One region of the Polaromonas sp. P3_A5 genome, then DNA from elsewhere that is predicted to be linked to it. Evidence: predicted binding sites of a transcription regulator. Region 1 holds the regulator's gene; the other holds the start of a gene.
The links. Region 1 encodes NrdR, which represses ribonucleotide reductase genes. Its sites were predicted from a motif close to CACNANATNTNGTG; they were not measured.

Region 1 (15,240 bases):
CGCCTCCCGCACCAGCGCCCGTTGCCGCGCCCGCGCCTGCCGCCGCCGTCCAGGAAAATGCGCAGCCCTCGATAGCACCACGCGCGGCCGGCGCCGCGGCCGGATCGCTGTCGGCGCCACCAGCGCAGGCTGATATGGCCGCAGCAGCGCCGGCTGTACGCCCCGCACCTGCGGCACCTGCCGCAGCAGCGCCCGCCGCGCCTGCAGCACGCGCCGTAGCGCCTCTACAAAAGCAGGAAAGCACCCTGCAATACCGTGCGCCGCGTGCAGAAGCAGGTGCCGGGCCCAACCGCCTGGCAGGTGCCTTGCAGGAGGCAGCACGCGCAGGACGCCTGGAGCTGCTGGAACGCCTGCTCCAGCAAGGCGCACCCGTCAACGCAGCCGATACAGCTGGCCGCACGCCGCTGATCCTGGCCGTCATGCAAGGCCACACCGCCGTGGTTCAACGCCTGCTGGCAGCCGGGGCCAACCCGGCGCTGGTGGATCAGGAAGGACTCAACGCCCTGCAGCACGCACGGCGGCTTGGCTTTGACGGGATTGCCCACCTGATTGAAGCGGCTTCCTGAGCGCAAGAGCCGCATTGCGCTCGCGGTTTATATGAAAATCGGCCTCTAAACCAATAGAGGTAAGCGCAAGCAGCTATATTTTTAATAGCAGCCGCAGGCCGGGAGTTTCAACCGGCGTAATACAACACCGCCACAAAATGGCAAGCGGTACCGGCCGCGACAAACAGGTGCCACACGAAGTGGCCGTAGCGCAGCCGTGAATCGGTGGCAAAGAAGCCGACACCGAGCGTGTAAAAAAGCCCGCCGGCCACCAGCCAGAAAAGCCCCCAGCCTGGAATCAGCTCCAGCATCGGCTTGATGGCGATCACGGCGATCCATCCCATGGCGAGATAGAGGATGGTGGACAGCCGTGGCCAGCGCACGCCCGCGAAGGCTTTGACGGCCACACCGGCCAGCGCCATGGCCCAGACCAGGCCGAACAGCGTCCAGCCCCAGGGCCCGCGCAGCACGCCCAGCGTGAAGGGCGTGTAGGTGCCGGCAATCAGCAGGTAAATGGCGCCGTGGTCCAACACCTGGAACACCCGCTTGGCACGCATCGCCCGGATGGCAGGCAAGGCGTGGTACAGCATCGAGGTGAAATACAGCACCACCATGGTGGCGGCAAAAACGCAGACTGCCGCCACATCAAGCGCGTCACCGTCGCGCGCGCTGGCGATGACCAGGAAAGGCGCCGACACCAGCGCAGCGAGCAGCGCAACACCGTGGCTCACGCTGTTGGCGATTTCCTCGCCCAGCGTCTGTTGCCGGTCTTCCTGGCCCCCACGCTTTTCACTTCGTGTAATGCGCTGCCCCCCGAGGGGGCTGGACTTGCTTGGGGCGGCCCTGCGCTGCGTCCGCAATACTGCGTCAGCTACGTCAGGGCCTGCCGAATCGGTCATCGCTTGAGCAATGCCTTCAGCACGTTCTGCACACGCCTGGCATTGCCGGCGTCGAAGTCGGCGGCCAGCACCTGGGCGGTGTCTTCGCCCCAGGTCTCGGCTGGTGCGGGCGCATTGCGTTTGGTCAGCAGCTGCAGTTGCAGCATGCGGCGCGCGCTGATGTGCTCGGCGGGCGTGGGCAACTCGGCGGCAATTTCCAGGCGCAGCAGCGCTTCGGAAGCGTCCTTGCCCGAGGGCGTGCTGACGGCCTGCACCCAGCGGTTGCGCACGGCCGGCGCCACGGCTTTGCCCAGGTCCTGCGCGCTCGGCAGCTGTGCCGGGTCGCGCTTTTCCCAGGCGGTCAGCAAGTGCGTCAGCACTTCGCCATGCGCCTGCATCGCGAGTTTCTTGAGCGCCTGGTTGGCGGCTTCAAAGGCTTCGCGCTGGGCGCGGAAGGCCGCATCGCCCAGGCGTGGGCCGCGCTCTTCGAATGCAGGGCGTGCATTGCGGTCGCCACGGTCAGCGCCGCGCGGGCCGCGGTCATCGCGGCCTTCACGATAAGGCTCAAACTTGTTGTCTGTGCTTTGGCGCGGGCCGCCGGGCTTGCTGCCCGGGCGCGAATCCTTGCGGTCGCCAAACTTGCCGCCGCGTCCGGCCGCTGCGGGCTCAGGTTTCTTCATGCCCGGGCGGTCGTCGCCGCGCCGTGCTACCACGGGTTTGGGTGCGGGCTTGGGCGCGGGTGCCGGTTCGGCAGGCGCACTCGCCGGCTCGCTGGATTCGGCAAATTCGGTGGCCGCCGCTTCGCTGGCGGCTTCCGTGGCAGCAGGTGCATCTGCTACGTTTTCAGTAGCTGCTTGCGCAGGCTCCGCGGGCGCTACAGCTTCATTTTGCGTAGAAACCGGCGCGGCATTCGCATCGGCCAGTGCAGCCTCAACAGACGCTGCCGCCGGAGCAGCAACCGGTGCAGGCACAGGCACTTGCCCGCGCACAATCGCTTCCAGTGCCTTGGCAGCCGCGTGGATTTTCTGCACATCACCGCTGGCGGTGGCAGCTTCAACGGCCTTGGAGGCGTCCAGCACCATGCGGTCGTATTCGCCCAGCGCCGCAGCGGCTTTTTCGCGTTCGGCAGTCTTGCGCTGGAAGGCATCGTCGATGGGTTTGCGGAAGGCATCCCACATCTTTTGCTCTTGTTTGCGCTCGACCGGGACGGCCTGCGCTTCATGCTGCCAACGCTGTTGCAGCGACTTGACGGCGTCGATGCGCAACATCGGCTCGGCGCCCAGCACATTGGCTTCTTCAATCATGGCCTTGCGGCGTGCAATGCTGTCGTGGCGCGCAGCGGTCAGCGGAGCGTCTGCGGCGTCCATCGCGGCTTTCCATTGCGGCTGGATTTCGGCAAACGCCTTTTCACCCAGATGACCGGCTTCACGCCATTTTTCGACAAAGCCATTGAGGCTGCGGATGTGGTGCTTCCAGTCGGTGTTGCCCTTGTTGGCTTCGGCCCAAGCCAGCACTTCGTCGATCAGCAGCTTGCGCTCGGCCTTGACGGTTTCGCTTTGTTCTTTGACCTTCTCCAGCCAGGCCTCAACAACCTTGTGCGCTTCGTTGCAGGCATCGTCAAAACGCTTCCACAGCGCGTGGTTGGGCGTGCCGCCCTGGTCGCTGGTCTTCCACTGCTCGCGCATGGCGCGCAGGGCTTCCTGTTGCTTGCGTCCGCCCAGCGGCTTGGCCACCAGGGCCTCGGCTTTCACGACCAACTCTTCGCGGATCTGGTCGGCGCGCCAGCGCTGCCAGCCTTCGAGTTCGCCGGCAGCCGTCAATGCGGCGTGCGCGGCGGCTTCGAGCTTGCTGTCGATGTTGCGGATATGTTCCTTGAGCGCATGGCGCAGGTCGGCCGCTACCTTGGGGGTGGACTTGCCATGGCCTTCGGTGACTTCGTGCTCAAGCCGTGCCAGCGCTTCCTGCACGATGGCCGACGATTTTTCGCGCATGTCTTTGAGCACGGCCGGGTCGATCTTGGCCTTGGGCGCACGTGCAGGCTGCTCACCCGCTGCAGGGGGCAGGCCACGCGCGGCGCGCAGCTCGTCGGCCCACACCGGCACTGCGGGCAGCGGCGCCGCCGTATCTTCAGCAGCCTTCTGGGCCTGCGCGAGCGCGCCTTGAAAGGCTTCCCACACGGCGAGCAGCTGCGCGCGCGATGCGTCGAGCAGCGGAGGGAACTTGGCGTCCACACTGGCCCAATTGGCGTCGTGCGTGATGTCATCGGCCTGCGACTGCCAGTGCGTGACGTCACCGCGCAGGGATTCGAGAGCCGCTTCGGCATCACGCCAGGGCTTGAGCGACAGCACTTCGGTGCGCTGGGCCAGCAGCACGGCGGCTTCGCGCTGCACCTGGGTGCGGTGCTGCAGGTCTTCAATGGTCTTGACACGGTCGGCCAGCTGCACTTTCAAACCGGCCAATGGCTCTTTGGACAGCGGCGCGCCGGCCTTGGCGGCGTCGCGCTGCCAGGCCAGGGCGTCGGCCAAGTTGAGCTTGGGCACGGCCAGCAGCGCCTGGGCTTTGTCGGCCCACTCGGCGGCCACGGCCTCCTGGCCCTTGCTGCGCTTGAGCTCGTCGAGCTTTTCTTTCAGCGGCTTCGCGGCGCCCTTGTCGCGGTTGGCCAGGTCTTTATAGACCTCGGCCATCTGCTCTGCCGACGGCTCAGTCGCCAGCCAGGTGCGGATGCGCGCCGTGCGTTCACCGGATGTGGGCGCAGAGAAAGCGCCGCCGGTCAGGCCGTCCAGCGGATGGGCTTCAGCCTGCTTGGTGGTGGGCGTTTTCACGGCGGGGGTTTCAGGTTTGGAAGATTTAAACATGGGAACGCAAGGTCAAAAAATAAGTGCCACCAGCCGCAAGGCTCCCCGGGGAATGGAGGACTTTGCGGGCGGCAGCGGGTGTTGGATTGGATGGGGGGCCGGCGCCGCAACCCGTGTTGCGCGCCCAGGCCCAAAGGCCCCATAAAAGCTTTATCAATAAAGCACTGACGCTATTTTCGCTGTTTTAAGAGCCTGTTCATGATCTATTTGGGGCCACGCAGGCATTTTTTCGGGATGGGATGCAAGGCGCGGTGCGCTGCCAATAGCCCCGCTATTGGCGAGCAGCGCAACGCCGCAGACCGCCCGAAAAAATGCCTGCCCTTCGGGTTGGGGTGAAATCGGGCGATTTGGCGCCCCGTTCCCTTGCATGGGCAGTAGCCCATGCGGCGGGATCCGGGCCACCAACTCATCCCGATTGCACCCCAACGTGGCCTCAAATAGATCATGAACAGGCTCTAAGGCATCGCCAAATTCAGCTCCGCGCGCGGTGTCCATTTGGCCTCCGGCGGCACGGCTTTGGCGGCCCCCAGAAAGAGCCTTTCAGGCGGTAAATCGCGCGAAGCCAGGTAGTCTTTCACCGCCACGCCGCGCTGCACGGCGAGCTCGCGCATGGCGTCGTCATTCACTTTAATGTCGGCCAGCAGCAGCTTTTCCATCTCGGGCACGGGCAGGTCTTTGGCCAGGCCGACCAGGTTGCGCGGCTTGGGCATGTCGGCGCGTTTATAGACTTCCTTGAGCAAGGCCGGATATTCGGCCGGGCTGATGCTGACTGCCGCCGTCGCGGTGCCGCCCTCTTTGGCCGTGGCGCGGCGCTTTTCAGCGCGCACCAGGGCGTCGAGCCGCTCGCGTTTGAAACCGTCGCGCTCGGCGTCGACACTGCTGGTGCCCACCACGGTGAGCCGCAGCGATGGCCGGTCAACCAGCGCCTTGGCCACCTTGTCGAGGCCGGCTTTAGCCTCCGGGCCCAGCTCGGCGCTGCCGGCGGCAAAGCCCACGGTGCTGAGTTCTTCCCCGCCGCCGCCCAGCGCATTCGCCAGCAGGCTGAAAGGCGCGGTGATGGCTTTCACGATCACGTTGAGGATGACCTTGACGATGATGGGCCCGAGGCTGAACTGCGGGTCATTGAGCGAACCGCTGATGGGCAGGTCGATGTCGATCACGCCGTTGCGGTCGGCCAGCAGCGCCACCGCCAGCTTGACCGGCAGGCTGGCCGTGGAGCCCTCCACCTTGTCGCCAAAGCTGAGCTGGTTCAGGATGACCTTGTTGGTAGCGGTAAGCCGCCCGTCGGGTTGCACCACATAGCCCACGTCCACGCTGAGCTTGCCGCGGTTGATGCCGTAACCCGAGTACTTGACCGAGTACGGCGACAGCGGCGGCAGCTCAAGGTCGCGCACCTTGCCCTTGATGTCGAGCGCCAGCGGCTTGGCCAGCGGGTTGAGCTTGCCGAGGATTTCCAGCGAAGCCGTGCCTTCGGCGCGCCCGCGCAGCTCGAGGTCGGCCATGTTGGGCACGGTGGCCGTGGTACCCGGCACGGTGGGCGCCACCGATGAAAAAGCACTGAGCTTGCCGGTCAGGTCGCTCAGGTCGGCCGAGTAGTTGGGCTTGACGAAACGGTCGGAGAACAACACCTTGCCGTTGATCAGGCTGATCGGGCCGAAGTTGACGATGGGCGGCGGGGAGCCGCCAGCCGCCGCGGCGGGGGCCGTCGGGCTGACCGGTGCCGCGGACACGAATTTTGAGCCTTTTGGGCCACTGGACCGCAATGGTTGTGCGCCGGAAGCTATCGTTTCAGTAGCAGATGAAGCTTGCGGTGAAGATGACGCCGATGATGGCGAAAGGGCCAGGGTGGCCGTTCCGCCTTCCGCACTGGCGGCCACGGCGTCTTTGCCGGGCTTCACCAGGTTCTGCAGATTGATGCGGCCATCGGGCAGGATGATCACGCGTGCAAAGAAGTCGGTGAGCACGGTTTCCCGCACGTCCACCCGGGTGGCCTTGGCCGGGTCCAGCGCCACATTCAGGCCGCGCAGGTTCAGGGCCTTCCAGGCGAGCAGGTCTTCGCTGGGCGCCAGCGTGTTGGCGCGGAACTCTTCCAGCGACACATCACCGGCCACCTGCGCCTGCGGGCCGGCCGGTGTCTGCCGGTAAGACACGCGCCCCTTGAAGCTGGCATCTGCGCGCAGCAGTTCGATGTTGAGTACATCGGCAAGGTAGGGCTCGAAGGCCTGCACCGGCAGCCTGTCGACCACCAGCCGGCCCTGCGCCTGCACCGGACTCAAGCCGAGATTGCCGTTGAAGTCGACCTTGCCGGGTTCAAACCGGCCGGTGGCCAGGCGCAGGGAGGCGGTCAGCGGCATGGGTTTGGCGGCTTGCGCTTTGGCGTCCGGCCTGTCGTCCAGCACCAGTCCGCCCAGCTGGGCTTTGGCGGCGGTCACTTCAAACGCCACCGGCTTGCTACCCGACTGGTCGGAAAACGACATGGCGCCGCCGTCCAGCTGCACATCGGCAATGGCCACGGCCCATGAAGGCGCCGCCGCGCGTGTTGCCGCGTCGGTAGGGGGCGGCGCCGGCGTTGCGGTGCCCGGGCTCGCCATCCAGCGCTGGTACATCCAGCGCTTGTCGGTGTCGCGGTCAACCTTGGCCTTGGGCTGGTCCAGCTGCATTTTGGCGGCCTTGAAGGACTGGCCTGTCACGTCGATGTCAACCTGCGCGAGTTCGACACGCTTGACGGACACCAGCGACACCTTGCCCTGCGCCAGCAGGATGTCGCTGACAGCCAGTTGCGGGGCGGTGACCTGCAACTGCTGCGGCTTGTCACCGCTGGGCGCCTGCCAGTTCACGCCGAGCTGGGCGTCCAGTTGCCCGTTCAGCGCCGGCAGCAGGAACTGGCCGACGTATTTGGCGGCCATGCCCAGGGGCCAGGCGGCCACGGTGGCCGTAGCCTGGGCGGCCTGGTCGGTGGCTGTGCCGCTAAAGGTGAGCAGCGCCGGTGTTGCAATCGCTTGCGCAGTGGATGCCGCAGATGAGGCCGATGTTTTGGCCGGTTGTTTGGCGCCGGTTTTTGCCGGCGCGGGTGCCGGCGCTATGGCTGCTGGCTCCAGTCCCAGCGAACCATTGAACCGCAGGGGCGCGTTAGCCGCAAAAGGCATGGCGATGCCGGAGGCATCGAGCGTCAGCCCAGCCAGGCGGATGTCAGCGGGTGAGGCCAGTGATTCGTCCAGCCAGTTCACACGGCCGGCACGCACCGCCACGCGGGCGATCTGCACTTTCCAGGGGGCGGACGAAGGCGTGGTTTTAGTTGAAGGTGCAGACGCCGGGGCGCCAGCCGAAGCCGCACCGGCAGGTGCCTGGGCTTGAATATCGGAAGAGTTTTGGCCTGTAGCCCTTTCTGGCTGTGCGCCACCAGCTCCTTTTTTAATAGCATCCGGCGCAGGCGACAGCAGATTCAGCCGCCCTGCCCGGTCCCGGGCGAGGGACAACGTGGGGGCCGTGAGCTCCACCGCAGACAGTTTGACGAACTGCTCCAGCGGGCGCACGTCGTCCATCGTGATCTGCAGGCGCTCAAAGGCCAGCAAGTCGGCGCGGGCCGGTGGCTGGGCTTCGCCGTCTGCAGCGCGCTTGCCGGATGCACCGGGTTTTGCAGCCCGCGCCGGCGCCACAGCCGGCGACTGCCCGACCGTTTGCGCGGCCAGCACACGAACCTTTTCCGCCGTCACGGTTCCGGAAATTCGCACCACCGTGGCGGGTGTCTGCTCAAACGCGACTTTGGCGTCGGCATGCAGCACCGCGCTTTGCAGCCTGACGGGCAGGCTCGCCGGCCAGTACGCCAGGTAAGGGTTCAGGTCAAAACCGCGCAGCGTGAAGGTGGCGTCGGTTTTGTGGGTCTGGGCAAAGGGCGTGCCTTCGGCAGCGGTGTCAAAGCTGCTGCCATTGAGCTTGAAGGCCAGGTGCGGCGAGGTTTTGACCTCTCGCTGGGATTTGAGGTTGCTCAGGAAAGGCACCGACAGGCCCAGCTCCCGCAGTTCATGGGTCTTGCCGACGGACTGGTCGGTGAAGTCCATGCGCCCGCCGCTGACGACGATGTTGTAGACCGCGAACTTCGGCGGGTCGCCGGCAGGGGCATCTGCGGGTGTTTTGAAGCGCTCCAGGATGTCGTCGGTGTCGTAACGGCCCTCACCTTGATGGGTAAGAAACGCGATGGGTTCGTCCACCTGAACAGCGTCGGCCACTGGGGCGAGGCGAAGCAGGGACTCCAGCTCTGCATCTATATATAGGCGCTTGACGGAAAACTGGGGCGTTGCCTGGGGAGAAGCTGCCGAAGCGCCACCCACAGGGCCGGCACGGGCGATGGCCAGGTCGCGAAGAGTCAGTTCGAGCGACCAGGGCTTGAAGTCGACCTCGCCCACAGTGACCTGCCGGCCCAGCTTTTCAGAGGCGATCTTCTCCAGTTGCGATTTCAGGATGGGCGGCACGGCCGCATAGGCCACCACCCACAACACCACCAAGCTGCCCACCGCCCAGGCCGCGCGACGCTGCCAGAGCGGCGACCGGCCCACAGCGGCCGCCCGTGCCGGCAGGGTTTTGCCGATTTCCCGCCAATTGGTCTCGCGCCAGTTGAATTCCTGCCATTTTTTCTTCAAATCTTTGATTGCCATAGCCGTCGAGTTTTTAGCGCCGGGGCCGCCAGGTCAATGATTTATTTGAAAAAGACGGTCAATCGAAGGGCATTGAAGCCTGTGAAAAGCGGCGCCTCAAAAGAAAAAACCCCGGGCAGTTAGACCGACCGGGGTTGACGGCGGGCGTTTATGCTCATGCCGTCGGGGTTCCGCAAAGAAGAGAGTTATCGTCTCCAGTGCGATGAAAGCAAGTGATTGCTTCCAGATTTTCCGGGGTTGGTTACCCGGTTGATGCGTGAGTGAACACGCAATTGCAGGTTAAACCCCTGCCGTCCCGCAAGCAAGACCATCTTTTCAATCACAGCGCAGGATGTGATTGCCGATGCCTTTTTGTGTGCTCCCAGGCAACCCAGGCCGGCCGCAGGCGCCGATCCGGCGACTACATGCAACATGGAAAACGGCCTACAACCGCAGCCGCGAAAGGCTGATCGCGCTTTTTAGAGGCAAAACTTAACTTAGAGCTCCATCTCAAATAAAGCCCGTAAACACCTTGATTCAGGCCGGTTTTGCCGGAAATCAAGGTTTTTATTTGACTTTTTGATATAAAGAATTGATTTGTTATTATTGACAGGTTATTAACCAACCCCATAGAATCCCGCCAGTCCCACGAATCCTAGGGACAACCCGAACCCGCTGCCCTATTCCTCAAAGAAGCCGGCAACGTCAAACAAGGGTCAACACCCACAAGGCTTGCCTTGGTTTGATGGCGACCCAATCAAAGCCTGCCTGGCCCCCAAAGGGCCTGCAAGCGTAGAAAGGAGTGCTATGACAGCGCTAGGACAATTCGGCCTTAACCTGAATGTCAACGCACACATCAAGAATGTGCGAAGCAGTGTTTCAAACATTGTTGATGACATCTCCCAAGGCTTTTTCGAGATTACCCACAACAGCTTCGCCCTTCTGGGCCTGGCGGTCGTGTTTGCGGTGATCACCCTGACAGCCCGGCCCGACTTGCGTCAGGCCGGTGAATTCAAGCTCATGACCTGGCTGCAGCAGCGCCAGGAGGCTGCCATCGGTTTTACCGAGCCGGCCGCTATTGAGCGCGCCACGGCGTCCAACCCGAAAGACCTGCCCGCCCAACAGGCGGCAGTGGCCTATTGGCTGAGCAAGAAGTACGGCGTCGCGCCCGAGCCGCTGAGTGTGCTGGTGGCCGAGGCCTTCGAGATCGGCCAGAAAGCCAAGCTCGACCCCACCCTGATCCTGGCCATCATGGCGATCGAGTCCGGTTTCAACCCGTTTGCGCAAAGCCCGGTCGGCGCCCAGGGCCTGATGCAGGTCATGACCAAGGTGCACCACGACAAGTACGACAACTTCGGCGGCAAGCTGGCGGCGTTTGACCCGGTGACCAACCTGCGCGTAGGCGTCAAGGTGCTGCAGGAATGCATCGCCCGCGCCGGCTCTGTCGAGGGCGGCCTCAAATACTATGTGGGCGCAGCCAACATGGACGACGACGGCGGGTACGCCGGCAAGGTGATGGGCGAACATGCCCGCCTGCTGGCCGTGGTGGCGTCTGCCTCCAAGCGCGGTGCGCCCTCGCCTTTCTTCACCACACCCGGTGGCACGTCGCGCCCGGTACCGGCCTCCCTGCCGGCCACACCCGAAGCTGATGGCAAGACGCCTGACAAGGTGGCGCTGCTGAACCAGTCCTGATTCGGCCGCTTTGTGGGGGCCTTTTCACCCCATGCACTGCCAAAAAGCCGGGCCGCTGCCAGCGCCCCGGCTTTTTGCTTTTCGGGCTGCAGGTGAAGAACCCCGGAGGCGGCAGGTTTTAGGCGCGCTCAGTTACACTAGCGAGGTGCGCGACTGGCGATAGGCTCAAGGTTTTCGCAACCATTGGAGCTGACGTGGGACACCACTGGGAAGCGCACCGCTGAAAGCCGTTGGGCCGAAGCGTTCAGCCGTTCGCCTGGGCAGCCCTTGTTTCATTCATTGAATAGCAGGGACCACGTCTTTAAGGACTGCCATGTACCACCGCAACATCCTGGTCGAACAAACCGATCCCGAAATCTTCGCCGCCATCCAGGCTGAAAATGCCCGGCAAGAGCACCACATCGAGCTGATTGCCAGCGAAAACTACGCCTCGCCCGCCGTCATGGCCGCGCAGGGCTCGCAGCTCACCAACAAATACGCCGAAGGCTACCCCGGCCGCCGCTACTACGGCGGCTGCGAGCACGTGGACGTGGCCGAGCAGCTGGCCATCGACCGCATCAAAACCATCTTCGGCGCCGAGGCCGCCAACGTGCAGCCGCATTGCGGTGCTTCAGCCAATGAGGCCGTGTTCCTGGCTTTCCTCAAGCCCGGCGACACCATCATGGGCATGAGCCTGGCCGAAGGCGGCCACCTGACGCACGGCATGGCCCTGAATATGAGCGGCAAGTGGTTCAACGTCGTCTCTTACGGCCTCAACGACAAGGAAGAGATCGACTACGACGCAATGGAGCGCAAGGCTCACGAGACCAAGCCCAAACTGATCATCGCGGGCGCGTCGGCTTACAGCCTGCGCATCGACTTCGAGCGCTTCGCCAAGGTGGCCAAGGCCGTCGGCGCGATCTTCATGGTCGACATCGCCCACTACGCCGGCCTGGTGGCCGCAGGCGTGTATCCCAACCCGGTGCCGCACGCCGACATCGTGACGTCGACCACACACAAGAGCCTGCGCGGCCCGCGCGGCGGCATCATCCTGATGAAGGCCGAGCACGAAAAAGCCATCAACAGCGCCATCTTCCCAGGCCTGCAGGGCGGCCCGCTGATGCACGTGATCGCAGCCAAGGCCGTGGCCTTCAAGGAAGCCATGGCGCCCGAGTTCAAGGCTTACCAGCAGCAGGTCGTGAAAAACGCGCAGATCGTGGCCGACACCCTGACGCAGCGCGGCCTGCGTATCGTCAGCGGCCGTACTGAAAGCCACGTCATGCTGGTCGACCTGCGCGCCAAGGGCATCACCGGCAAGGAAGCCGAAGCCGTGCTGGGCAGCGCCCACATGACGATCAACAAGAACGCCATCCCGAACGACCCGGAAAAGCCGATGGTCACCAGCGGCGTGCGCATCGGCACCCCGGCCATGACGACCCGCGGCTTCAAGGACGAAGAAGCCCGCATCACGGCCAACCTGATCGCCGACGTGCTGGACAACCCGCGCGACGCGGCCAACATTGAAGCGGTCCGTGCCAAGGTCCACGCCCTGACCAGCCGTTTCCCGGTCTACCGCTAATCATGACGGGCAGCGCGGACACTATGATTTTGATAGCTACCCGCGCATGTCCTGATTGGGCTGGAGGCCGATTTATGCCTTCAAACCCGGACCAACCCTGATGAAATGCCCTTTTTGCGGCCACCTTGAAACCCAGGTCGTAGAGACGCGGGTGGGTGAAGACGCCGAGTTCATACGCCGCCGCCGCCAGTGCGGCGCGTGTGAAAAGCGCTTCACAACCTATGAGCGGCCCGATGTCACCTTCCCGTCCATCGTCAAGAAGGACGGCAGGCGCATCGAGTACAAGCGCAGCAAAGTCCTGGCGTCCCTGAACCTGGCGCTGCGCAAGCGGCCCGTCAGCACCGAGCAGGTCGACTCGGCGGTTGAACGTATCGAGGAAAAGCTCCTGAGCCTGGGGCTGCGGGAAGTGCCGTCCAACCGTATCGGCGAGCTCGTCATGCGTGAACTCCGCAAGCTCGACAAGGTCGCCTATGTCCGCTTTGCGAGCGTCTACCGCAGCTTTGAGGATATTGACGAGTTCAAGACGCTGGTGGACGAGGTCCGGCGGTAGAAATCGCTCGCGGCGCAGAAAAGCGTCCTGTCCGCTACCAGATTAGTGGTAGCCAGAGTCCGACAGCCGGAGCCTCGCGCGACAAACCCGGTTCCTATACTCACGACATGCGAATGACCGTGTGCTCAACATCCTTACGCCGCCCAGCCAAAGCGGCCCCGCGCGCTTGCAACGCAGGCTTCACCATCATCGAAATCATGGTGACAGTTGCTGTTTTAGCCATGATTTTGGCCATAGGGCTGCCTAATTTGAGGCAGTTTGTGGTGCGAAACCAGGCTGGCGCCATCGCAGCCGAATTTACCAATGACATATCGCGTGCGCGGGTTGAGGCGATCAGCAGAAATAACTGCGTCACCATCTGCATGTCAACCAATACGTCAAACGCATTGACCGGCGGTACCCCCACGTGTGCAACCGCAGGGAGCAACTGGCAGACTGGCTGGATAGTTTTTTCCAACCCCAGCTGTAGTGCTACCCAAAACAACCCGACAACAGTCGGTTCAAGCCTGATTTCCGTGCGCCAGACCGGCAACGAAAGCTTTGAGCTGGCCTCTAGCGGATCGGATCGGCGCATGACCTTTGACTCGCGAGGGCTCGCTGCGGGTATTCAATCCAACTTCACGCTTGCCTATATCCTGGAAAACACCAGCAGTCCGCACTACCGGTCTATTTGTATCAGTTCTGCAGGTCGAGTGAGCGTTAAACAATATGCGGGAGTCAGTGCATGTCCATAAGTCGCCAGCGAGGTGCAGGCCTGATCGAGGCCTTGATCGCCATGCTTATCCTTTCCATCGGTGTGCTGGGCATGGTTGGCATGCAGACAGCCTCTCTCAAATTTGAACAAACCGGATGGGTGCGGTCAGCACTGTCGTCCAGCATCAGCGGCTTTGCGGACCGCATCAGGGCAAATGCCAGTGCGGTCGAGACTGATTACAGCTTCTCCCGGACCTATGCCGCCGAACGTGCATCCATTGATGGAACCCCAACCTACCTGAACCCGGCCAAAGATTGCAACACTGCAACCTGTACCCCGACCGAGCTGGCGGCCTATGACCTCGCTGTCTGGCGTCTTGACCTGAACAGCCAGCTGCCGGGCGCGGTGGGCATCGTGACGTCGACCGGAACCAAGGGCACCAACCTGCGCTTTCTGGTGACAGTGGCCTGGTATAGCAAGGACAACCTGGATGGCACGACTCTGCGTTCCCCCGATTCGTGCACAGCCACTACAACAGGCATCGCGTCGCGAAACTGCTGCCCCGCAGCGCTGGGCACCTCTACCGCCCTGGCCGGCGTGCAATGCGCCAATCTAGAGATGATTCCATGAAAACACTTCACACCGGAAGGGCGCAAGCGCGCTACCGCCAGCGCGGTTTGACACTGATCGAACTGCTGGTCAGTCTGGTCATCAGCCTGGTGCTCGCCCTCGCGGCAGCGGCGGCCTACCTGGGGACTCGCGCAACCGCCACTGCTTCCGCCAATATGGCGATGCTGAACGAGACCGGCAAGCTTGCGCTGGACATGGTTGGCCGGGACCTTCAGATGGCGGGCTTCTATCCCGCGATCATGGCCACCACCTCCGCGGCGCCCAACTTGTTGGGCAAGTTCAGCAACACCAAAAACTCAACGGCTCCAGCCTACGAGCAAGGGTTGTTTGGATGCGATGGCGCGGTATTCAACCCGACCACCAGGACTTGCGGTACCACCGTAGCCAACGCACCAGACTCGGTCGTTATCAACTATTTCGCCATGCCCGAGCTGGACGCGAGCACTTTTGGAAATGGGTTTGACTGCCTCAGGCAAGCAGTTTCACTTGACCCGAACAATGCAGGCCAGATCACCGCAGGACTGCCGCGCTACGTGTCCAACCGCTTTGGCCTGGTCGCCACCAGCTATACGGCCCAAGGGGTCGGCAGTACCACCCGAACAGTGAACACCAAAAGCCTGGGATGCAACGGCAATGGGAAAAACCCGGAAGACACTGTTTATCAACCGATTTTTGAAGGCATTGAAGACATGGTGATCCGGTATGGCGTGGCTGCCGGGGTAACCAGCCTGTCTCCTGAGACCTACCATACCGCTGCCGAAGTGACCGCATTGCCCAAGGTCGGAGATTTGACCTCGTGGCAACGCGTCACTGCGGTCAGGGTGTGTTTGCTGACCCGCACGCAGGAAAATTCACGCACCCAGGACAAGGCCGGCTCCTTGCGCAGCTATGCCAATTGCCGGGGTGCCAACGTCACCTATACGGCCTCGGACCGCACTATCTACAAAAAGTACGAGCGCGTGTTTGCCATTCGCAACAACTTGACAGGTATCTACTAATGCGAGCCGGCATACCAATCACCGCCCCACGCCTCGAAAGAGGAGTGTCCCTGCCTGTGGTCTTGATGTTCCTGCTGGTCATCACGATTCTCAGCACCATCGGCATGCGGCGCGCAACCACCGGTGAAACGCTCTCGAGAAATCAACTCGACTATGAAGTCGCCCGCCAGGCAACAGAAGCCGCACTGCGCGACGCAGAACGGGACTTG
Region 2 (15,240 bases), 750 kb from region 1:
GGCACCGGCAAGGAGCTGCTGGCCCAGGCCATCCACCAGGCAGGCGCACGGGCCAGCAAGCCCTTTATTGCCGTGAACTGTGGCGCCATCCCCGAGGCTTTGCTGGAATCCGAGCTGTTTGGCCACGTCAAGGGCGCCTTCACCGACGCAGTGGCCAATCACAAAGGCCTTTTCCAGGCCGCAGACGGCGGCACTTTGCTGCTCGATGAAATCGGTGACATGCCGCCCGCGCTCCAGGTCAAGCTGCTGCGCGTGTTGCAGGAACGCGTAGTGCGGCCGCTGGGCTCCAGCCAGTCGATTCCGGTGGATGTGCGCATCATCTCGGCCACACATCGCGACCTTGACGCTGCCATGGCTGAGGGCCAGTTCCGCGCCGACCTTTATTACCGGCTCAACGTCGTCACGCTGACCTTGCCCCCGCTGTCGGAGCGCCGCGAAGACATCCCGTTGCTGGCCAACCACTTTCTCCTCAAACTGGCGGCCAAGTACGACAAGCGCCTGAGCGGTTTCGCACCCGAGGCCCTCAAGGCCCTGACCACGGCCGCCTGGCCAGGCAACGTGCGCCAGCTTTACAACGTGGTGGAGCAGGTTTGTGCCCTGTCCACCACCCCGCTGGTGCCGCTGGCGTTGGTGCAGCGGGCCTTGCGCTCACCCAGCGTGCAAGTGCTCACCTATGCGGAAGCCAGGCAACACTTCGAGCGGGATTACCTGGTCGGGCTGCTCAAATTGACGGACGGCAACGTGGCCGATGCGGCCCGGCTGGCCGACCGGAACCGCACGGAGTTTTACCGCCTGATGCAAAAGCACGGGCTCACGCCGGGACACTTCAAGGTTTAGACCGTAAAAAGGTCCCAGGAGCTCCGGTTCGACCTGGGTTTGTCGCTGTGCCGCCGTGGGCCGTCGCTCGTTGGCGACAGGTTTAAGCCTTTGATTTAAAAGGATTTAATCGAGCCATCTGCGGAAGTTGTCGCTCACCGGCGACAAAACCCGCGATTCTGGGCGCTTTTGAGCCGGATTACATTTGGTTAAATCAAGTATCACGCCCAACTTGTTGATTTAAAACAATTTTTCGAAGCTGGCACAGGGTTTGCCCTAGTCATGGCATGCCAGCTTTTTTCCTGCCTTTTTTGGCATCCTCCGGCGGCCCCAAGCGCCGCTTCAATTTTCTCCTGCGGGCCCGTATCGCGGCCTGCGCGAGCCTTGCAGCACTGACGCTCGCGGCGGGCCAGGCGCATGCCTTCGATCTGGACGATGTGGCCGCTATCGCGCGCCAGCGCTCGCAAGCGCCCTGGCGCGAAGCGTCCCACGCGGTGCCCACCGAGCTCGCCAGGATGGCGTACGACGACTACCGCGACATCCGGTTCAACGCCGCCAGCACGCTGTGGCGTACCGACAAACTTCCCTTTGAAGCGAATTTTTTCCATGTCGGCCGGCACGGTGATTCGGTTCGCATTCACGAAATCACGACAGCGGGCGTGAAGCGCCTGTCCTACGACCCCGCCACATTCAATTTCGGAAAAAACAAACTGTCACCCGAGACCTGGGGTGACCTGGGCCACGGCGGCGCGCGCTTTTTCAGCAACCTCAACTCACCCACCTACAAGGATGAACTGGTGGTATTCACCGGTGCCACCTACTTCCGGGCGCTGGGATCGGGTCAGCGCTACGGCCTTTCGGCACGCGGCCTGGCGGTGGACACCGCAGGCGGTGCGGGCGGAGCCAAGGAAGAGTTTCCCCGTTTCACGGATTTCTGGCTTCAAAAACCTGCAGTCGACAGCAAGCAGCTGACCGTCTTTGCCGTGATGGATTCGGAGCGCATGACAGGCGCCTACCGGTTCGACATCCAGGCCGGCGAGCAAACCACCACGAATGTACAGGCGCGCATCTTCATGCGCCCGGCCACAACCTCCGGCAACAGCGCGCCCGTGACCTCGCTGGGCATCGCGCCCCTGACCAGCATGTTTTTCTTTGGCGAAAACCAGCCCCGCCCCGGCGATTTCCGGCCCGAAGTGCACGACTCCGACGGCCTGATGATGGCTACGGGTGACGGTGAATGGCTCTGGCGGCCCCTGCAAAATCCGTCCGCCCCGCTGGTGACGTCTTTCGCCATGAAGTCGCTCAAGGGCTTTGGCCTGATGCAACGCGACCGCGCCTTTGCCAACTACGAAGACACCGAAGCTCGCTATGAGACGCGGCCCAGCGCCTGGGTCACGCCCGTGGGCGACTGGGGCGCCGGCCGGGTCGAGCTGTTTCAATTTGCCACGCCGGATGAGACCCATGACAACGTGGTGGCCTATTGGGTACCCGAAAAAATGCCAGCACCTGGCCAGTCGCTGGACATCGCCTGGCAAATCAGCTGGCAGGGCAAGAACCAGCAACTGCCGCCCAACAGCTGGGTCACGCAATCACGCCGCGGCACCGGGTACTCGAAGGCCGGAACCGATCTCACGGGCCAGGTCCAGTACGTCATCGACTTTGCCGGCCCGGCGCTGGACGCGCTGCCCGAGGATGCCAAGGTCGAAGCCATCTCCAGCGCCAACGCCAATGGCCGTGTGCTCGAAAGCATGGCCTACAAGAATCCCGCCACCGGCGCATGGCGCATGACGCTGCGCGTGCTGCGGCTGAACCCGGCCCAGCCTGTTGAGCTGCGCGCCTTCCTCAAACATGACAACCACACTGTGAGCGAAACATGGACCAACCTGATCACACTCTGATTCCATCCGCTGCACGCAGCGCCCTGCGCGAGGAACGCCACCCCAATTCGGTGACGGCGCCACCGCTGAATCGCGGCTCCATGGTGCCCCGGCCCTGGCGTGGCTTCTGGAACAGCATGGCCACCGCGCTGCTGCTGCCCATGCTGTCGATATTCCGGGTTTCCGCGCCGGCACCATCCCATCGCCTGCCTGCCCCCCGGCTTGAGCGCTGGCAGCAGGCTGCCCGGCGCCGGCGCACGGTGTTCCTGCTGCTGACCGTCATCAGCACCGTGCTGGCAACCAGCATCTTTGCGGACATGCAGCCCGACTATGACAACGCCTGGCTGCAGTACGGCCAGATCAGCCTGTTTGCCCTTCTGTCAGCCTGGGTAGTGACCGGCTTCATGACGGCGATGATGGGCTTTTACGTCACGATCTTTGGTGACAAACACGCGCTGTCCGCGAAAAAGGTTCAGCACTACCCGCTGGATGCGTCCACACGCACCGCGATCATCATGCCGATCTGCAATGAAGACGTACGCACCGTGTTCGCCGGCCTGCGCGCCACCTGCGAGTCGGTCGCGATGACCGGCCATGTACAGAGCTTTGATGTCTTCGTACTGTCGGACAGCAGCAACCCGGCCATCATCCAGGCCGAGCGCGCCGCCTGGGAAGACCTGCGCACCCAGCTGGCCGGACACCCCGACCAGCCGCAGATCGAGGTCTATTACCGCCTGCGCAAACGCCGCACCGACCGCAAGGCCGGCAATGTGGCCGACTTCTGCCGCCGCTGGGGCAAGGATTACCGCTATATGGTGGTGCTGGACGCCGACAGCGTGATGAGCGGCGACTGCCTGGTTTCCATGGTCAAGCTGATGGAAGCCAATCCCAGGGCCGGCATCATCCAGACCGCAACCCAGGCCATCGGCCACGTCACGCTGCACGCACGGGCGCAGCAATTCGCCTCACGCGTGACCGGGCGCCTCTTCACGCTGGGGATGCAGTTCTGGCAGATGGGCGAGTCCCACTACTGGGGCCACAACGCCATCATCCGTATTGAGCCCTTCATGAAGCATTGCGCGCTGGCGCATATCAAGGGCACGGGCGGCATGGCGGGCAGCATCATGTCGCACGATTTTGTCGAGGCCGCGCTGATGCGCCGCGCCGGCTACCACGTCTGGCTGGTGGGTGACCTGGTGGGCAGCTACGAGCAGCAGCCGCCCGATTTGCTGGCCGAGCTGCAGCGCGATCGCCGCTGGTGCCAGGGCAACCTGCAAAACTCGCGCCTGATCGCCGAGCCGGGCATTCACCCGGTACACCGCTCCATGTTCGGCACGGGCGCGATGGCGTATCTGTCGGCGCCGCTGTGGCTGTGCTTTCTCACGCTGGGTACGGCGCTGTGGCTGTCCGGCTCGCCGATGATTGCCGACTGGACGCTGCTTCCCGGCGAGCTGATGTCGCTTTGGGCCTGGACGCTGTGCATGCTGTTCCTGCCGCGCATCCTGGGCATCGTGGCCGTGCTGGTCAACCGCCAGCAGCAATCCTATGGCGGCACCGTCGCCCTGCTGCGCAGCGCTTTGCTTGAAACCCTGATCGCGCTGTTGCAGGCACCCATCCGCATGCTCGCGCATTCGCTGTTTGTGGTGGTGGCCCTCACCGGCCTGAAGCTGGAATGGAAATCGCCCCCGCGCGAAGCGGCCGCTGTGCCCTGGCGCCATGCGCTGGCGCAGTTGGCGCCCATGTCCGGCGTGATCGCGCTGCTGGCTGTCGGCATTGCCGTGATCGATGCACGGGCTTTGATCTGGCTGATCCCGGTCGGCCTGCCGCTGCTGCTGGCGATCCCGATGACGGTGCTCACCAGCAAGGTAGGCGTGGGCACGGCCCTGCGTGCGCAGAACTACCTGCTGATCCCGGAAGAAACCCGTTCGCCGGCGGTGCTGCGACGCGCCTGGCTGCATGCAAGCCGGCTGGCCAAGCCACGGCTGAAGGCGGCCTGAGAATGGCCTGACTTCAGGGCAACCCATGAAAAAAGCCGCTTGAAGCGGCTTTTTTCATGACAGGCAAACGCTATTAATTCAGGAGCTGGTTGCGCCCGTCTTTATTGGGCTGCAGCCATTTTTCACTTAAAGATCGAATCAATCAAAACTTGGGCATGCCTTTCATGCCGCCCATGCGTTTCATCATTTTCATCATCCCGCTGCCTTTCATCTTCTTCATCATGCCCTGCATCTGCTCGAATTCATTGAGCAGGCGGTTGACTTCCTGAACATGCACGCCGGAACCGGCAGCAATGCGGCGCTTGCGGGTGGCCTTGATGAGTTCGGGCTTGCGGCGCTCCAGCGGCGTCATGCTCTGGATGATGCCCTCCTTGCGCTTAATGTCTTTCTCGGCCTTGTCCATGTCGACCTGGCCAGCCTTGGCCGCCATTTGCGCGGGCAGCTTTTCCAGAAGGCTGGAGAGCCCGCCCATGTTCTTCATTTGCTGCAACTGGCTCAGGAAGTCGTTGAGGTCAAAGCCGTCGCCGGACTTGATCTTGGCGGCGAGCTTCTGGGCAGAGGCCATGTCCACCCCGGCGGCCACCTGCTCGACCAGCGCCAGAATATCGCCCATGCCGAGGATGCGGCCGGCGTGGCGCTCGGCGTCGAACACCTCCAGGCCGTCGATTTTCTCGCTGGTACCGGAGAATTTGATGGGGGCGCCGGTGATCTGGCGCACGCTGAGCGCCGCACCGCCGCGCGAATCGCCGTCGGTCTTGGTCAGGATGATGCCGGTGAGCGGCAAGGCTTCCTTGAAGGCCTTGGCGGTGTTGACCGCATCCTGGCCCTGCATCGCATCGACCACAAACAGCGTTTCAACCGGGTTCAGGATCGCATGCAGCTCCTTGATTTCCGCCATCAGGGCCTCGTCGATGGCCAGCCGGCCAGCCGTATCGACCAGCAGCACGTCAAAGAAATGCTTGCGGGCGTAGTCAATGGCGGCTCGCGCGATGTCGGCCGGCTTCTGGTCAGGCGTGCTGGGAAACCATTCGGCGCCGGCCTGTTTGGTGACCGTCTTGAGCTGTTCAATGGCGGCCGGGCGATAGACGTCGCCTGAAACGGTCAGCACCTTTTTCTTGCGCTTTTCGATCAGGTGCTTGGCCAGCTTGGCGGTAGTGGTGGTTTTACCCGCGCCCTGCAGGCCGGCCATCAGGATGACCGCCGGCGGCTGGGCTGCCAGGTTGATATCGCTCACCCCCTCGCCCATGGTAGCGGCGAGCTCCTTGTTAACGATGCCCACCAGCGCCTGGCCCGGCGAGAGAGAACCCATCACTTCCTGGCCCAGCGCTTTTTCTTTGACCCGGGCAATGAAGTCGCGCACCACCGGCAGCGCAACGTCGGCCTCGAGCAAGGCCATGCGTACCTCGCGCAGCATGTCCTGCACGTTGGATTCGGTGATGCGGGCCTGGCCTCGCATTTCCTTGACGAGACGGGATAACTTGTCGGTAAGAGCTGAGGCCATGGGAAGGCGCCACAAACGCGGCGCAGTTAGGTGGAAAAGAAAGGCTGCAGCGGAAGGCTGCCAGAAAGGGGGGAAAGAGGCAGTAAAGGCTAAACTCTAGCCATGATTTTAGCTTTGAGCGACTGGTGGGGTCTTGCAGCGGCAGCCGGTGCTGCCGTCGCCTACGCTGCATTGGCACTGGGCTCCCCGCGCCTCGGCCCCGCCGCCATCCGCGGCCTGCTGCTGGCGGCCTGGCTGCTGCACGCGCTGGCGCTGGCCGATGGCCTGCTGGGCGAGCCCCCGCGTTTCGGCTTTGCACCGGCGCTGTCCATGACGGTCTGGCTGGTGCTGACCGTTTACGCCATCGAAAGCCGCCTGTTTCCACAACTCCAGGCCCACTGGGCGTTGGCAGGGCTGGGCAGCGCAGCTGTCATCCTGACGGTCATTTTCCCCGGTACCACCTATCACGCCATCGCGTCCCCCTGGCTGCCGTTGCACTGGGCCCTGGGCATCGCGTCTTATGGGCTGTTTGCCGCCGCAGTGGTGCACGGCTGGCTGATGACGCGCTCCGAGCGCTCCATCCGGCTGGCCGCACAAACCGATGCGGGTGTGCCGCTGTTGACGCTGGAGCGGCTCACCTTCCGCTTCGTGGAGGCCGGCTTTGTATTGCTGTCGGCCACGCTGTTTGTAGGCTGGCTGTTCGCCGAAACACTCTACGGGCCCGGCCTGGCCTGGAAATGGAACCATAAAACCGTGTTTTCGGTCCTGGCCTGGCTGACGTTTGCCGGCCTGCTGATCGGCCGGGCGCGCCTCGGATGGCGTGGCCGCAAGGCCGTCCGTGTGCTGTACCTGGGCTCCGGCCTGCTGCTGCTGGGCTACGCCGGTTCGCGCTTTGTACTTGAAGTCATTCTGAGGCGGGCATGAAATACCTTCTGGTCCTGGGATTCGTGCTGGTGGTTTTCTGGCTCTGGCGTCACAACCGCGATGCGGAAAGAAACGATGCGGCGGCTGCCCGTCCCCGCCAGGCACCGGGCCGCGAAACGGCCGTTGCGGAGATGATCGCATGCGATGTCTGCCACGTGCATTTGCCGAAGTCCGACGCCCTGACAGGCGGCAAGGGGATTTATTGCAGTGACGCGCATCGCCACCAGGCAGGAGACTAGGGCCTGCTAACACTATGTTTACAAATGCGAATGGGGTGAAAACGGCGCCAATCAAGGCGCGCGACGAATCCCAGACCGGGAGTCTGGGTGAGGAGCGCAACGCCGAGTGGCGCCGTTTTCACCCCATTCCCTCCGGGTTGCGATCAAAAAGGCCTTGCGCGGCGTTGCAAAGCCTTGACGGGGTCTACCCCGCCTGCGTTTTGCGCCTTGCTCAAGGCCTTTTTGAGCGCAGCGCATCTTGCAAACATAGTGTTAGCAGGCCCCAATGAGCACGCCATCCCACTGGTTTGAAACGGGAGGCAAGGCATCAGGCGCGTGGGAGACCGTGCCCGAACTGGGCTCCTTCGGCCGTTTGTGGCGTGTCTTCATGACGGCACGCGTTGCCATCGCCACGGTACTCGTCATCCTTCAGGCGGTTATCTACGCGCTGGGCAACATCACCAACCGCTGGTCGATTGGGGTATGCATCGCCTACCTGTGCGCCACACTGGCCGTGCGCCTGTGGGCCAAACCGCGGCCACCACGAAGCACCTTTGACGCACAGTGGTTACTGACCATCGGCGTGGACGTCATCACGTTCTCCACACTCAATTTCCTGCAATCGAGCGGCATCAACTACACGCCGCTGTTTGCCCTGCCGGTGCTCCTTGCCTCCATCCTTGGACCGATTTTGCTGGCCTTCGGAACCGCAGCCAGCGTGACCTTGCTGCTTCTGGCCGACGCCTGGTGGAGCTCACTTCAGGTATTGGGCGACTTCAATGCCCGATTCCTCCAGTCGGGCTTGAGCGGTTCCGGTTTTTTCCTGGTCGCGCTGCTTGCGAACCACCTCGCCTTGCGGCTGGCCCGTGAAGAGCAGTTGGCAAAACGCAGCCAGTCCGCCGCGCGCATGCAGACGCAGGTGAACGAACTGGTCATTGAAACCTTGGCCGACGGCGTGCTGGTGGTCGATATCAACGGCATCGTCCGGTCGGCCAATCCGGCATCCAGGCGCCTGCTGGGAGCCCGGGATTCAGTTCGCAGCGCGCCTTTCATCCTCGTCATGGAGGCGGCCTGGTTGCCCCTGGCGGAACTGATGCACAGCACGTTCAGCACGCAAACCCCCCAGGAAGCGGACATCAGCCTTGAATACCCGGGCAGCAATACCCGGCGGCTTCATGTACGCACTCGTCTTGCCGCCTCGAAAAATGGCACCCACGAAAGCCTTTGTGTAATGTTCCTGGAGGACCTGCGTGAAATGGAGGCCCGCGTGAGGACCGAGAAGATGGCAGCCATGGGACGCATGTCGGCCGCAGTGGCACACGAAATCAGGAATCCGCTGGCGGCGATCTCTCAAGCCAATGCCTTGCTGGAAGAAGACCTGCAAGACGAGCCGCACCGCCAGCTCACAGGCATGATCCGGCAAAATGCGCAACGTCTCGCCAGAATCGTCGATGAGGTATTGAACATTTCACGTGCCCAGGCGCACCTGCCCTCGCCACAAACCACCACCCTGGCACTGGACGAAACCGCTCACAAGATTACCGCGGACTGGGCAGGGCAGACTGAAGCGTCCCGACGCATGAAGATCACGGCAGATTCGGGTAATGCCGTTGTGTGCTTTGAGCCCGAGCATTTGCGCCGCCTGATGGTCAATCTGCTGGACAACGCCCTGCGTTATGCCAGCACATCTTCTCACGCCATTGAAGTCTCCACCCAGCTCGTTACGCCCGGGCAGGCCCGTCTGTCCGTATGGAGCGATGGCCAACCCATGGAGCAAACCGTGCAAACACACCTGTTCGAACCATTTTTCTCCTCTGAAAGCCGCTCAAGCGGGCTGGGCCTGTACATTTGCCGTGAATTGTGCGAACGCTATGGCGCCCTGATCGGCTACCAGCGCGTGCAGCGCAGCGGCATTGAGGGAAACGAATTTTTTGTCATATTCGCACCCTCCAGTCCGTCTATGACCTTGCCTGCGGCTTCTTTTGCCACAATGCCAACCTGAAAACCATGAGCACCCCCATTCCCGTTCCCCAGCAGGCACGTATCCTCGTCATTGACGATGAACCGGATTTGCGCACCCTGTATGAACTGACGCTGCTCAGGGAAGGGTATCGGGTGGAGGCAGCCGGTGACCTGCTGCAGGCCCGGGAGCAGCTCAAGGCGCATCACTTCGATGCTGTGATCACCGATATGCGCCTGCCAGATGGCCTTGGCCTCGAATTACTGCGAGACATGATAGACCAGCAAAGGCCCGAACGATGCGTGGTGATTACGGCCCACGGCTCGGCCGAAAATGCGGTGGAAGCACTCAAGGCCGGCGCGTTTGACTACCTCACGAAACCGGTCGACCTCAAACAATTCCGCAGTGTCGTGGCATCCGCCGTGCAGGGTGCCAAGCATCCTGCACTACAGGCCAAAAGCGATCGAAGCGCACCGGAACACGGCACCGCCCCCTCCGCCCAGAAAAAAAGCGGGGACGGCACCCAGATTCTGCAAAAACTGGTGGGTGAATCTGCCGTCATGCGCGCCGTCAAGTCGCGCATCGTCAAAGTGGCGGGAAGCATGGCGCCGGTCCTCATTCAGGGGGAATCGGGCACCGGCAAGGAACTGGTTGCACGCGCCGTACACGGCTGCAGCCACCGCGCGACAGGGCCTTTTGTAGCCGTCAATTGCAGCGCCATACCCGAAAACCTCCTCGAAGCGGAGTTCTTCGGTGCACGAAAGGGCGCTTACACCGGATCAGCGCAGGACCGGCAAGGCTACTTCCAGGCAGCCAAGGGCGGCACCTTGTTTCTCGATGAAATCGGCGACCTGCCGCTGGCCATGCAATCCAAACTTCTGCGCGCCATCCAGGAGCGCACCGTCAGGCCGCTGGGTTCGCCGCAGGAGGACACCGTTGACGTGCGCATCGTCAGCGCAACGCACAAAAACCTGGCGGCGGAAGCCCAGGAAGGAACATTCCGCCAGGATCTTTATTACCGGCTCAATGTGATTGAAATTGCCGTGCCGGCCTTGCGCGAACGCCGGGAGGATTTGCCGGCACTCTGCAATGCCCTGCTGTCAAGAATCTGCCAGGAGTCCGGCTTCAAGATGCCCGAGTTGACGGATGCCGTGATGGAGCAGCTGCAGTCCAGGCCCTTTAACGGCAATGTCAGGGAGCTGGAAAACATCCTGCACCGGGCCGTGGCGCTCGGCGAAGGAAGCGTGCTGCATTTTGATGCGCCGGTCGAAGAGCACGTCGCCGTCCCGGAAAACCTGCAGGATTATCTGGACGGGCAGGAGCGAAACATCCTGACCAAGGTTTTGCTGGAGACCGGCTTCAATCGTACCGCCGCCGCCGCGAGGCTGGGTTTGAGCCTGCGGCAGATCCGCTACCGCATTGCACGCCTGAATATCGCCACGCCGGGCAATGACGACCTGGCCGATGGACTTGACCCTGCTGATGACCCCGCCTGAGAGCCCCAATGCCCTTCCCCGGCCTTTGTGGCAAAACGGCTGGTACCGCTGTGCACGCGCACTGGCTTCGCCCAACTTTGGTCCACGCCCTCCCGGCGCGCAAATCGACCTGATCGTCATCCACTCCATCAGCCTGCCGCCAGGTGAGTTCGGCAATGGCAACGTCGAACGCCTTTTCACCAACCAGCTCGACTGGGAGGCACACGCTTACTTTCAGGGCATTCGCGGCCTGCAGGTTTCATCGCACTTTTTCATCGCCCGAACCGGCGCTCTGTGGCAGTTTGTGAGCTGTGACGACCGCGCCTGGCATGCCGGGGAATCCAGCTACCGCGGACGCACCAACTGCAACGACGATTCCATCGGCATCGAACTGGAAGGCCTTGAGGGAGATACCTTTGAAGCATCCCAGTATGAAACCCTGACCGGGCTATGCGCCTCGCTTCTGCAGCGCTACCCCATTGAGCACATCGCCGGGCACGAGCACATTGCACCCGGCCGCAAGCAGGACCCGGGCCCTGGCTTCAACTGGCCTCTGCTGCAAAACTCGCTGTCGTCACCGGCTAGGTGTTTTCCCGAAATCATGTGACTGGTGCACCTGCACGCACTCACCATTGCGGTGCGTCTTGCTGTTGAAATTTCCGGTTATTTTTACCGCGCCAGCAGTGGCCGGCGCTCTCAACCCAAGCCCGCGAAAAGCCGCGCCACAACGCCGCATCAGCTTCACAAGCCTGATGGCATCAGGCTTTCAGCGAAGTTGAACGAGCCACCATCAAGCCCTGATCGAGGCGTCTGGAATGGGGCCTAAAAAGCCACAAAACGTAACGGTGCATTCAGTCAGCGATACACTACCTGTAGTGGCTTGTATTCCCTCCATACCCTAGGTATAGTGTCTAAGCCCTAATTCAGTTTGATGTAATTTGGGTCAGGAAATGAAGGAGCAGGTTGATAGGCCTGTGCAATACCTCAATATATCCAGAGACCCCCGAACAGCACATCAAACCACCCATAAAACAAAGCAAAGAGGAAGTCATGCAAACTGCACAACACGCGGTGCCCGTCACGTCGAGCGTTCTGGCAAGCAACCCAGCAACCGGCGATACCAACGCGCAAAGCAACCCGCTCGCCCATTACCAGATCATTCGCCGCAATGGCGGCGTGGTGCCGTTCGAACCCAACAAGATCGCCGTGGCCATGATGAAGGCTTTCCTGGCCGTGCATGGCACGCAGGGTGCGGCTTCGGCCAGCGTCCGCGAAACCGTTGACGGCCTGACCCAGGCGGTCATCCGCGCCCTGATGCGTTCGCGCCCAGGCGGCGGAACCTTTCATATAGAAGACGTTCAGGATCAGGTCGAGCTGGGCCTGATGCGCGGCGGCCACCACGAGATCGCCCGCGCTTACGTGCTGTACCGCGAAAAGCGCACGCAAGAGCGCGCACGCCAGCCGCAAACCCAGGCGCCCGCAGCGCCGCTGATCCATGTGACCGACCGCGGCAACCGCGTCGCGCTGGACATCCGCAACCTGCAGGCGTTGATTGAAGCCTCCTGCGCCAACCTGGGCGCGGATATCAAGCCCGACCCGATCGTTGCGGAAACCATGCGCAACCTCTATGACGGTGTGCCCATTGACGAGGTCTACAAGGCGTCCATCCTGGCAGCGCGCACCCTGATCGAGAAAGACCCTGACTACACCTACGCCACCGCACGCCTGCTGATGCACACCATCCGCCGCGAAGTGCTGGGTGAAGAAGTCAGTCAGGAAGACATGGCGATTCGCTACGCCGAGTATTTCCCGCAGTTCATCGCCAAGGGCGTACAAAACGAGCTGCTCGACGAAAAGCTCCAGCAGTTCGACCTGGCCCGCCTGGGCGCCGCGCTCAAGCCCGAACGCGACCTGAAATTCGACTACCTCGGCCTGCAAACCCTGTTTGACCGCTACTTCCTGCACGTGCGCAAACAGCGCATCGAGCTACCACAGGCTTTCTTCATGCGCGTGGCCATGGGCCTGTCGCTCAACGAGATCAACCGCGAAGAACGCGCGATCGAGTTCTATGAAATCCTCTCGTCCTTCGACTTCATGTCGAGCACGCCCACCCTGTTCAATGCCGGCACGCTGCGCTCGCAGCTGTCGTCGTGCTACCTGACGACCGTCGCCGACGACCTGGGCGGCATCTACGACGCCATCAAGGAAAACGCGCTGCTGTCCAAATTTGCCGGCGGCCTGGGCAATGACTGGACGCCTGTGCGCGCCCTGGGCGCCCATATCAAGGGCACCAACGGCGAATCGCAAGGCGTCGTGCCTTTCCTCAAAGTCGTCAACGACACCGCCGTGGCGGTCAACCAGGGCGGCAAGCGCAAGGGCGCCGTCTGCGCCTACCTGGAAACCTGGCACCTGGATATTGAAGAGTTCCTGGAACTGCGCAAGAACACCGGTGACGATCGCCGCCGTACGCACGACATGAACACCGCCAACTGGATTCCCGACCTCTTCATGCGCCGCGTGATGGAAAAGGGCAGCTGGACGCTGTTCTCACCGTCGGACACACCCGACCTGCACGACAAGTTCGGCAAGGACTTCGAGAAAATCTACACCGCCTACGAAGCCAAGGCCGAGCGCGGCGAAATCAAGCCATCCCGCAAGCTGCAGGCCACCGACATGTGGCGCAAGATGCTGTCGATGCTGTTTGAAACCGGCCATCCCTGGATCACGTTCAAGGACGCCTGCAATGTGCGCTCGCCGCAGCAACACACCGGCGTCGTGCACTCGTCCAACCTGTGCACCGAAATCACACTCAACACCAGCGACACCGAAACTGCTGTCTGCAACCTCGGCTCGGTCAACCTCGTCCAGCATCTGAAGGACGGCGCAGTCGACCACGAGAAGCTTAAAAAGACCATTACCACGGCCATGCGCATGCTGGACAACGTGATCGACATCAACTATTACGCCGTCAAGAAGGCCCGCGATTCCAACATGCGCCACCGCCCTGTGGGCCTGGGCATCATGGGTTTCCAGGACTGCCTGTACGAGCTGCGCGTGCCTTACGCTTCCCAGGAAGCTGTCGAGTTCGCCGACAAATCCATGGAGGCTGTCTGCTACCACGCTTACTGGGCATCGACCGAACTGGCCAAAGAGCGCGGTAAATATGCCACGTACAAAGGCTCGCTCTGGGACAAGGGCATCCTGCCGCTGGATACGCTGGACATGCTGGCCGAGCAGCGCGGCGGCTATGTGGAAGTCGACCGCTCCGCCAGCCTTGACTGGGACGCTTTGCGCAAGAAGATTGCCAAAGACGGCATGCGCAATTCCAACTGCGTGGCCATTGCGCCCACAGCCACCATCTCCAACATCATTGGGGTGGATGCTTGTATCGAACCCTGCTTTGGCAACCTGTCGGTCAAGTCCAACCTGTCGGGTGAATTTACCGTCATCAACCATTACCTGGTCCGCGACCTGAAGCGCTTGGGCCTATGGGACGACGTGATGGTGGTGGATCTGAAGCACTTTGACGGCTCCCTGCGCCCGATCGATCGCGTACCGCAGGACGTCAAAGCGCTCTACGCCACGGCGTTTGAGATTGAAACTTCCTGGATTGTCGAGGCGGCAGCGCGCCGCCAGAAGTGGATTGATCAGGCACAGTCGCTCAACATCTACATGGCAGGCGCTTCGGGCAAAAAGCTCGACGACACCTACAAGCTGGCCTGGCTGCGCGGCCTCAAGACGACTTACTACCTGCGCACGCAAAGCGCGACGCACGCCGAGAAGTCGACCGTGACCGCGGGCAAGATGAACTCGGTGTCATCGGGTACCGCGACGGCAGGCGGCGGCATGAGCGCGCTCGAAGCGGCAGCCGCCGCAGCGCAGGCGCAGATGAGTGCATCGCCCGCGACCGACATCAAATTCTGTGCAATCGATGACCCAGGTTGCGAGGCCTGCCAATAAAACACCGAATCGTGCGCTGAGCTTCATCGCACGATTCGATGTAATTGAGCAACACAATTTTGTAGCGATGTGAATGAACACTTTTCATTTTGTATCGCTGCTTTCATAATCCCAAAGTATTGGAAACCTCTATGTTGACCTGGGACGAAGAAGTCAAACCATCTTTGCAAACATCTCACAACAGCGGCTTGCCTGAAGGCCGCTCGATGGAACTTCCGCCTCTTTCTTTGAACACTGCCGAGCAGCCCCAGGCGCAAGTGCGCATGCTCAACGACGGCGCGTTCGCACCTGTGCAAGCTGCAGCACCTTCTACGTCTGCCGCCGCACCCGCCAAGGCACAACGCGTCAAGGCCTCCGACAAACGCATCATTAATGGCCAGACCGACGTCAACCAGCTGGTGCCGTTCAAATACAAGTGGGCTTGGGAAAAATACCTCGCCACCTGCGCCAACCACTGGATGCCGCAGGAAGTAAATATGACGCGCGACATCGCGCTCTGGAAAGACCCGAACGGCCTGACCGAAGACGAACGC

Region 2: AC1DU8_RS03205 (ribonucleoside-diphosphate reductase subunit alpha) is a predicted target of NrdR. The motif match lies at 11,612-11,625, and genes of this name have one in related genera.

The regions. Positions count from the first base shown of each region.
Region 1 is NZ_JBFUGF010000001.1:1,412,075-1,427,314, reverse strand. Features, by position in the region: gene AC1DU8_RS06885 (ankyrin repeat domain-containing protein) at 1-566, shown strand, start outside; gene trhA (PAQR family membrane homeostasis protein TrhA) at 674-1,444, opposite strand; gene AC1DU8_RS06875 (DUF349 domain-containing protein) at 1,441-4,278, opposite strand; gene AC1DU8_RS06870 (DUF748 domain-containing protein) at 4,734-8,930, opposite strand; gene AC1DU8_RS06865 (lytic transglycosylase domain-containing protein) at 9,717-10,601, shown strand; ZMP/ZTP riboswitch at 10,741-10,870, shown strand; gene glyA (serine hydroxymethyltransferase) at 10,915-12,159, shown strand; gene nrdR (transcriptional regulator NrdR) at 12,260-12,709, shown strand; gene AC1DU8_RS06850 (GspH/FimT family pseudopilin) at 12,817-13,443, shown strand; gene pilV (type IV pilus modification protein PilV) at 13,434-14,033, shown strand; gene AC1DU8_RS06840 (PilW family protein) at 14,030-15,031, shown strand; gene AC1DU8_RS06835 (pilus assembly PilX family protein) at 15,031-15,240, shown strand, end outside.
Region 2 is NZ_JBFUGF010000001.1:666,627-681,866, reverse strand. Features, by position in the region: gene AC1DU8_RS03250 (sigma 54-interacting transcriptional regulator) at 1-837, shown strand, start outside; gene AC1DU8_RS03245 (glucan biosynthesis protein G) at 1,104-2,714, shown strand; gene mdoH (glucans biosynthesis glucosyltransferase MdoH) at 2,690-4,690, shown strand; gene ffh (signal recognition particle protein) at 4,833-6,191, opposite strand; gene AC1DU8_RS03230 (cytochrome C assembly family protein) at 6,294-7,094, shown strand; gene AC1DU8_RS03225 (PP0621 family protein) at 7,091-7,333, shown strand; gene AC1DU8_RS03220 (two-component system sensor histidine kinase NtrB) at 7,599-9,314, shown strand; gene AC1DU8_RS03215 (sigma-54-dependent transcriptional regulator) at 9,320-10,768, shown strand; gene ampD (1,6-anhydro-N-acetylmuramyl-L-alanine amidase AmpD) at 10,737-11,354, shown strand; gene AC1DU8_RS03205 (ribonucleoside-diphosphate reductase subunit alpha) at 11,798-14,707, shown strand; gene AC1DU8_RS03200 (ribonucleotide-diphosphate reductase subunit beta) at 14,839-15,240, shown strand, end outside.